2 regions of the Vibrio sp. C8 genome follow, and region 1 is predicted to be linked to the other one. Evidence: riboswitches for the same ligand, from Rfam matches in the RefSeq annotation. Region 1 holds a riboswitch; the other holds the start of a gene.
The links. Region 1 has a riboswitch for thiamine pyrophosphate ahead of thiD (bifunctional hydroxymethylpyrimidine kinase/phosphomethylpyrimidine kinase). Riboswitches for the same ligand answer to the same signal wherever they lie in the genome.
Positions count from the first base shown of each region.

Region 2: it holds a riboswitch for thiamine pyrophosphate, as region 1 does, so the genes downstream of both, thiC (phosphomethylpyrimidine synthase ThiC) here and thiD (bifunctional hydroxymethylpyrimidine kinase/phosphomethylpyrimidine kinase) in region 1, are expected to answer to the same signal.

Region 1 is NZ_JBPAOE010000011.1:348,922-353,266, forward strand. It holds gene ACRQQK_RS07610 (sensor domain-containing diguanylate cyclase) at 1-868, opposite strand, end outside; tRNA gene ACRQQK_RS07615 (tRNA-Lys) at 1,206-1,281, opposite strand; TPP riboswitch at 1,391-1,488, shown strand; gene thiD (bifunctional hydroxymethylpyrimidine kinase/phosphomethylpyrimidine kinase) at 1,571-2,389, shown strand; gene rluE (23S rRNA pseudouridine(2457) synthase RluE) at 2,373-3,071, opposite strand; gene ACRQQK_RS07630 (NADP-dependent isocitrate dehydrogenase) at 3,386-4,345, shown strand, end outside.
Region 2 is NZ_JBPAOE010000050.1:1,025-5,369, forward strand. It holds gene ACRQQK_RS17635 (GGDEF domain-containing protein) at 1-551, shown strand, start outside; gene ACRQQK_RS17640 (multicopper oxidase family protein) at 646-2,022, shown strand; gene crcB (fluoride efflux transporter CrcB) at 2,161-2,544, shown strand; TPP riboswitch at 2,597-2,695, shown strand; gene thiC (phosphomethylpyrimidine synthase ThiC) at 2,805-4,345, shown strand, end outside.

The DNA.
Region 1 (4,345 bases):
CATCGTATAGCGCTTGATCACAGAGCTGAATTAAACGTTCAAATGAAACATTGTTTCCTTGGTATTGAACAAGTCCAATACTGGCTGTTGACTGAATGGTTTGAGATTCCAATAAGTTCAATGGTGACGTTGCCCATGTCTGACGAAAGCGTTCAACAACGTTAAGCCCATCGCTTAGATTGGTTTCGGGCAGAAGGATGACAAATTCCTCGCCACCATAACGAAAACAGACGTCATTAATCCGTAAGATTGTTTTCGCTAAACTAGCAAATTCTTTAAGCACAAGATCTCCAACTGAGTGGCCATATTGGTCATTAACTTTTTTAAAATGGTCAATGTCGACCATTGCAATACAATAGGGGCGATCTTTTCTCTCGCTGGCCTTATGCATAACCTCAAGCCGTGACATTCCCTCACGTCGGTTAGGAAGCCCTGTTAACTCATCGGTAGAAGCCAAATCTGCCAAAGAATATTCCAATCGTTTTCTTTCAGTTATATCGAAGGCGACGCCTAAAAGCCCAGCTACTGCCCCATATGAGTCAGTAAAAGTTTGTTTGTGAAATTGTACTGCGTGAAGTAATCCTTGAGGTGAAGTAATCTCGGTTTCATAAATGTCCACACCTCCGCGGTCTAACAATTCTTTGTCTTTAGCAAAAAAGACATCCGCATCAGCTTTATCCCATATGTCGTATACTGTTTTCCCAATTAATTGATCGCGTTCTAGTGACATAAAATCCATGTACGCTTTGTTGCATTCGGCATATCTACCATCTTTATTTTTAACGAAGATGGGAATTGGAATCAGATCCGTAAAAAGATCAAGTAGATGGCGATTGGTGTTGATGAACTCGATAATATCTTTGCCCATGCGTGCTCCTCAGATAATTATTGTATTAAGTATGAAACATAGAAGCGCTTCTTCCAATCTTCTCATTTTTCAAGGATTTTCGTTTTGTTGAAATTACACCTCTTTAATTTACATATGAATCGCAGACATATTTCTATCTGCGTCATTTCTGAGACTCACTAGTAATTGAATTGCAAAGAACTTGTTTGGATAAAATTGCCGTATGTTTAACTAGAGGAATTGCCACTTTAGAAAGTGACATTTTTTGAACTTCACTGCCAATTTGCTTTTTTCTAATATAAACACGCCACTATTTAATATGCAGGATATATAGACCAAGAGCTCATCTTCCGCTTCTTGGTAGGCCGTGCGGGGCTCGAACCCGCGACCGATTGATTAAGAGTCAACTACTCTACCAACTGAGTTAACGGCCTACATATTGAAAAATACACTTTGATACAACGAATTATAGTCTCGATTTGGCTACTTTTTCGTTGTAAAACATATAAATTGCAGAAAAGACAATTTCATTGCTATTCTGTCCGTTATTAGTCGGGGAGCCTTTGGGCTGAGATCGCATTGTGAGACCCGTTGAACCTGATTCAGTTAATACTGACGTAGGGAACTAATCCAATCTTTGCGATTGTATATCTCGTTTTGCCGTCTATCTCAGATGTGCTTTCGAGAGACTGTTCCTGTACGTCTTACCCTAAAGGAACAGCTATGCCTAAAACCAATTCAATTCCCGTTGTACTGACGATTGCCGGATCGGACAGTGGTGGTGGTGCGGGTATTCAAGCCGATATCAAAGCGATATCAGCGACTGGCAGTTACGCGGCTTCGGTTATCACCGCCATTACCTCTCAAAATACATTGGGTGTGTTTGATATCTTGCCCATTCCGCTACCTCACATTGAAAGTCAGTTGGATGCAGTATTCCAAGATCTCAACATTGTCGCGGTAAAAATTGGCATGCTGGCGGATGCCGATATCATCAATTTGGTGGCTGATAAGCTGGAACAATGTCGACCAAAATACATTGTGTTGGATACCGTAATGGTGGCAACCAGTGGCGATTTACTGCTAAAAGAAACTGCGATAGACAGCTTGAAAGATCGCTTACTACCTCTCGCAAGCATTATTACGCCTAATCTACCAGAAGCCGCTGCGCTCACAGGGCTAGCTGAGCCGAAAGATACTGATCAAATTGAACAGATGGTTACTGCAATGCGCCAGTTAAGCACTTCTGCGGTATTGCTCAAAGGCGGGCATTTAGAGGCGTCTGATGAGAGTGATGACCTGTTTATTACCCAACATGAAACTCACAGATTAAGCGCTGAGAGAGTTCGGACTCGCAATACTCATGGGACGGGTTGTACCTTGTCTTCGGCCATTGCTTCATTTTTGGCTCAGGGAGAAGATATGCTTTCAGCGGTCAGTCACGCCAAACAATACATTACACAAGCGATAGGACATGCTGATTTGCTTGATGTGGGACAGGGCCGAGGCCCCGTCGATCACTTCTTTATGCTGCATCAATAGAGATTTCTTTCCACTCGCCAGGTTGAAGGTCGCCCAACTCAATATTACCCATTGAGTAGCGAATCAGACGTAGAGTTGGAAAGCCAATGTGCGCAGTCATGCGTCTTACTTGACGGTTACGACCTTCAATGATGGTAATCGCAAGCCAAGTGGTTGGAATGGCAGCGCGAAAGCGCACCGGTGGATTTCGAGGCCACAACTGGGGTTCTTCAATCACCACTACTTGCGCAGGAAGCGTTGGCCCATCCTTTAGTGTCACTCCGTTTCTAAGTGGCTCTAAATCTGACTCTGTCGGTGTACCTTCAACTTGTACCCAGTAGGTTTTAGGAGACTTTGATTCTGGCTGAGTCAGTTTGGCTTGTAAAATACCATCGTTAGTTAACACCATCAGACCTTCGCTGTCGCGATCCAGTCGGCCTGCCGCATACACATCTTTGACTGTTATGAAATCCGCGAGCGTTTTTCTGCCTTCACCATCAGTAAATTGGCTCAACGTGTCATAAGGTTTATTAAAAACAATGACTTTGCGATCTTCAATGTTCACTTTTGGCTTTTGAACAGCAGGTTTACGTACTCTTTGTTTGGTCGAAGTGCGCCCTGAAGAACGATTTCCTTGTTTGAAACGCGGTTTGTGAGTCGAGTGAGGAGCCTTAGCTGTGCTACTACGCGAGCTGGATGACATGTTAACTACCTTGCAAAAATGTAAATGAAGTGTGTTTGAAAGTTTTCTGAAACTCGCTTTTGCGCTATCATTTTCGCGCCCAGAAATAGGATAAACGACAAGATGATAGACTATTATCCTAATTTTGTTTAATTATAACGATCTTCACTCAAGGACTGTCTCGAAGACTCATTATGGTGGTTCGCACAAAGAAGTTATTCGAACACAAAAGGAAAGAGTGAGACTATCGTGCACAAGTTTGGGATGTTTCCCGCTTGAGCCGTACATTCACACAACACATGCCCGTGTGTTGTTAGAACAAATAGGGAAAGTTCATGCCAACAAATAAACCTACAATTATTTATACAATTACAGACGAAGCCCCAGCTCTCGCTACATATTCACTGCTGCCTATTATTCAGTCATTCACGGCATCGTCAGGTATTGAAATTGAAACTCGTGATATTTCTTTAGCAGGACGTCTTCTTGCTAACTTCCCAGAGCATTTGAAAGAAGAACAGCGCGTTGGTGACGCTCTGACAGAACTGGGTGAACTTGCACAAACGCCTGAAGCGAACATCATCAAACTGCCAAACATCTCAGCATCGGTTCCTCAATTAAAAGCGGCGATTAAAGAACTTCAAGACAAAGGCTTTGCACTTCCAAATTACCCAGAAGAGCCTTCAACTTACGAAGAAGAAGCGATTAAAGCAACGTACGACAAAATCAAAGGTAGTGCGGTTAACCCTGTACTGCGTGAAGGTAACTCTGACCGCCGTGCTCCAGCATCAGTGAAAAACTATGCCAAGAAGAACCCTCACTCGATGGGTGCTTGGTCTGCGGATTCTAAATCTCACGTTTCTAGCATGAGTGATAAAGACTTCTTCGGTACTGAAAAATCTGTCACTGTTGACGGAGAAACTCAAGTTTCTATTCAGTTTGTCGGTAAAGATGGTTCAACCAAAGAACTGAAAAAGCCTTTTGCACTGAAAGACAAAGAAATTATTGATGCAAGCGTTTTGAACAAGAAGGCTCTAGTAGCGTTCTTCGAAAAAGAAATTGCGGAAGCAAAAGAACAAGATGTTCTGCTTTCTCTGCACATGAAAGCAACCATGATGAAAGTGTCTGACCCAGTCATCTTTGGACATGCTGTTAAGGTTTACTACAAAGAAGTGTTCGACAAATACGGTGACGTATTCGAGAACCTTGGTGTTGACGTAAACAACGGTCTAGGTGATGTGTATGCGAAAATCCAAGCATTACCTCAGGCTCAACGTGAAGAGATTGAAGCTGCA
Region 2 (4,345 bases), on a different contig from region 1:
AGAACATTGTATGTTTCTTTTTGCTTGGTTCATTATTGTCGCTGTTTTTGTTTAAGCAGATCGATTGGCATTACGAGCGCTCTATCCGTGATGAACTGACGGGGTTGTACAATAGGCGCTATATCAATGAACGTATTTCTCAATCTTTATCCAATTCTGGCTCTCGAGGCGTCATCGCGGTTGTTGATATCGACCATTTCAAGAAGGTAAATGACTCTTTTGGGCACGATGTTGGTGACAATACGCTTATTGCAGTCTCTAACATCCTTAAATCATTTATGGGACAGCAAGATCTGATTGGTCGTTACGGTGGCGAAGAGTTTGTTCTTTTTCTTTCTCAGAGCGATTCTGAGAGTGTTAAAACGCTTTTAGAAGAGATACGTAAGGCTGTTGAAACCAAAGCCTCCTTAATGCTTCCTAACCCCGTTACTATCAGTGTTGGTTATAGCGAAGTGAGTAACGGTGACACTCTACACAGTTTATTCAGCAAAGCGGATTCGGCTCTGTATATGGCGAAACGCAACGGCAGGAACTGCATCATTAAAAAATAGATGGGCTAGAGCGATTTAATGTCCACTGTTGTTTACATTGTGATGAGAATAAGTTTTATTAACACTTTGTTGTGTTGCTTTACCTGAGGCAGAAATGGATATTACTCGTCGTCGTTTTCTTTCAGTTAGTTCAGCTCTTGGGCTATCTACGTTATTACCTGCCTGTTCATTGATTCGAACTGATCAGGAAAGATATGTTTATGAACTTACAGCGGAAGCTTCTTCTGCTGAGATCGTTCCGGGTTATGTAACTCCTGTTCTTGGCTTCAACGGTTCAATACCTGCTCCGACAATACGCTGTCGTCAGGGGGAAAAAGTGACCATTCGTTTTACCAACAAACTTGATGAGGCGACAACAATCCATTGGCATGGTTTGCGTATACCTATTGGTATGGATGGTGTTCCATTTCTAAGCCAGAGGCCGATTATGCCCGGAGAGACATTCGTTTATGAGTTTACTCCACCGGATGCGGGCACCTTCTGGTATCACCCTCATATGAACAGCGTAAAACAACTGGGGATGGGACTGGTTGGTCTTATCGTGGTGGAAGAAGCGCAGCCAGTCACTTTCGATCAAGAACATGAGTTAGTTCTTAAACATTGGCATCTTGATAAAAAAGGCCAATGGAAGGACTTGATGATTCCACGCTACAGCGCTCGCATGGGTACTCCGGGGGAGTGGGGAACGGTAAATGGTATTCACAATCCTAGTTACGATGTGCAGCAAAATGCCAGTGTCAGATTGAGAATTGCTAATGTCGACAACACGATTACTTATCCAATTGCTGTTGAAGGTGCTGAAGCGTGGATAGTGGCTATTGATGGTAATCCTATTAAAACGCCTTACCCTTTAAAAGAGCATAAGATTGGGCCGGGAATGAGAGTGGACATCGCTTTTATTGCGCCTAAGGCTGGAAATGTGGTTTACGTGCGCCAGATGAAAGGAAAATTCCCGTTCCCACTGTGCGAATTTAAATGCCAGCAATCAAAGCTACCCGAAGACAACGAGATCCCAGCTTTGCCTCTCAATCCAATTCCTAAGATTGATTTAGCCAATGCTCAATCCATAGACTTCGTTTTTGAGTGGGAAGGTGCCGTTTCTCCTGCTGATGAAAGTGGACATGCTGTACCTAATTTTTGGCTGATGAACAAACGAGCTTGGGAAGGAATGAGCGCCAATAATATTCCGGCACCACTCGCTAGTTTAGAACTTGGCAAAACGTATATTTTTCATCTCAAAAATGTCACGCAGTATCATCATCCTATTCACTTGCATGGTCATACGTTTACCGTGTTAGAGTTGGATGGCAAACCTGTCGATGCTCCTTTTCATACAGATACAGTCTTGCTTGGAAAAAATGGCTCGGCAAAGGCGGCGTTTGTTGCCGACAACCTAGGGCGATGGATGTATCACTGTCATGTGATTGAACACATGAAAACGGGGTTGATGGGATACATTGAAGTTGCTTAAAGTGACTCCTGTAACTTTTTAAAACTATTCAGTTATAGAGGGTAGTTCCTCTTATTATGAGAACATTATTTTCATCATTTTTGACTCTTTTGTACTCAATAAATCAGTACAATGGCTGAAATGATTTTGGGAGGGTACATGGGGCAATTTTCAATTTTGGGTCTTATTGCGATCGGTGGTGCGATCGGTGCGTGTTCTCGATACTTAGTATCAGAAATGTGTGTCACCTTATTCGGACGATCTTTTCCATATGGCACGCTAACTGTTAACGTGGTCGGCTCATTTATTATGGGGCTGCTGATCGCAGCAGTAGAAAATGAGTGGTTGGCTCCTTATCCGTGGCGACAAATTATCGGTTTAGGTTTCCTTGGGGCACTGACCACGTTTTCGACTTTCTCAATGGATAACGTACTTCTTATGCAGCAAGGTGCATTTGTGAAAATGGGTTTTAACGTGCTACTTAATGTACTGTTGAGCATTTCAGCTGCCTGGCTTGCTTATCAATGGTTAATAAAAGGTTGATTAAAAACTCTACTTTTGTTCTTGGTTAACTAAGTTTCTTTATCTATAATCGTTTCACTTGTCGGAGTGCCATAAGGCTGAGACCGTTTATTCGGGATCCGTTGAACCTGATCTGGTTAATACCAGCGAAGGGAACAAGAGAAGAGCCTCTTTCTAGATTGGTTGGCGATAAGCCCCAAACCTAAGATCCGTCTACTCATCTCTTATTGACACATTTTTCCGCCAAGCATTTATCCCTAAAACAATACAAGGAAAATGCTATGTCGAGTCGCAAACAAGCGAGACTGGAAGCAAAACAGTTTATCGAGAACCTCTCCGTTCAACCTTATCCAAATTCTAGCAAGACCTATGTCGTAGGCTCTCGTGCCGATTTGCGCGTACCGATGCGTGAGATTTCACTTGCTGATAGCTTAATCGGTGGAAGCAAAGAAGCTCCGATATTTGAGCCTAACGAACCTATTTGTGTTTACGATACTTCTGGCGTTTATACCGATCCTGAACATGAAATCGATTTATACAGCGGGTTACCTAAGCTAAGAGCCGGCTGGGTTGAAGAGCGAAACGATACTGAAGTTCTGCAATCGATGAGCTCTGAATACGCTCAAGAGCGTCTATCTGATGAAACATTAGACGAACTGCGCTATGGCAATTTGCCTTCGATTCGTCGTGCCAAAGAGGGAAAACGTGTTACTCAGCTGCATTATGCTCGTCAGGGTGTTATTACCCCTGAAATGGAGTTTATCGCGCTGCGAGAGAACATGGGTAATCGCCGTTACCAAGATGAACAACTCAACCAGCAGCATTCAGGACAGAGCTTTGGTGCAAATCTGCCAAAAGACATCACTCCAGAGTTTGTGCGCAAAGAAGTGGCTGAAGGGCGCGCGGTAATTCCATGTAATATTAACCACCCAGAAGCTGAACCTATGATTATAGGCCGTAACTTCTTAGTGAAAGTAAACGCCAACATTGGTAATTCGTCTGTGAGCTCTTCAATTGAAGAAGAAGTAGAAAAGCTAGTATGGGCGACTCGTTGGGGTGCTGATACGGTTATGGACCTTTCTACTGGCAGAAATATTCACGAAACACGTGAGTGGATATTACGTAACAGCCCGGTTCCGATTGGTACTGTTCCTATGTATCAAGCTCTGGAAAAGGTAAACGGTGTAGCTGAAAACCTGACTTGGGAAGTGATGCGCGATACCTTACTTGAACAAGCGGAGCAGGGGGTCGATTACTTCACGATTCATGCCGGTTTGCTTCTTCGATACGTACCTATGACTGCTAAACGCGTAACCGGTATTGTCTCTCGTGGCGGCTCAATCATAGCCAAATGGTGTCTGGCTCATCATCAGGAAAACTTCCTTTATACCCACTTCAGAGAGATTTGCGAAATCTGTGCGAAGTATGATGTTTCGCTTTCGTTAGGTGATGGTTTACGTCCGGGCTCGGTTGCTGATGCGAATGATGAAGCTCAGTTTGCTGAGTTAAGAACACTTGGCGAGTTAACCAAAATCGCTTGGGAATATGATGTTCAGGTTATTATCGAAGGCCCTGGTCATGTTCCGATGCATATGATTAAAGAGAACATGGAAGAGCAGCTGAAGCATTGCCACGAAGCGCCTTTCTATACTCTTGGTCCTCTGACGACAGATATTGCACCCGGCTATGATCATATTACGTCTGGTATCGGCGCTGCCATGATTGGTTGGTATGGCTGTGCCATGCTTTGCTATGTCACGCCAAAAGAGCATTTAGGACTTCCTAACAAAGAAGATGTAAAAACAGGGCTTATTACTTATAA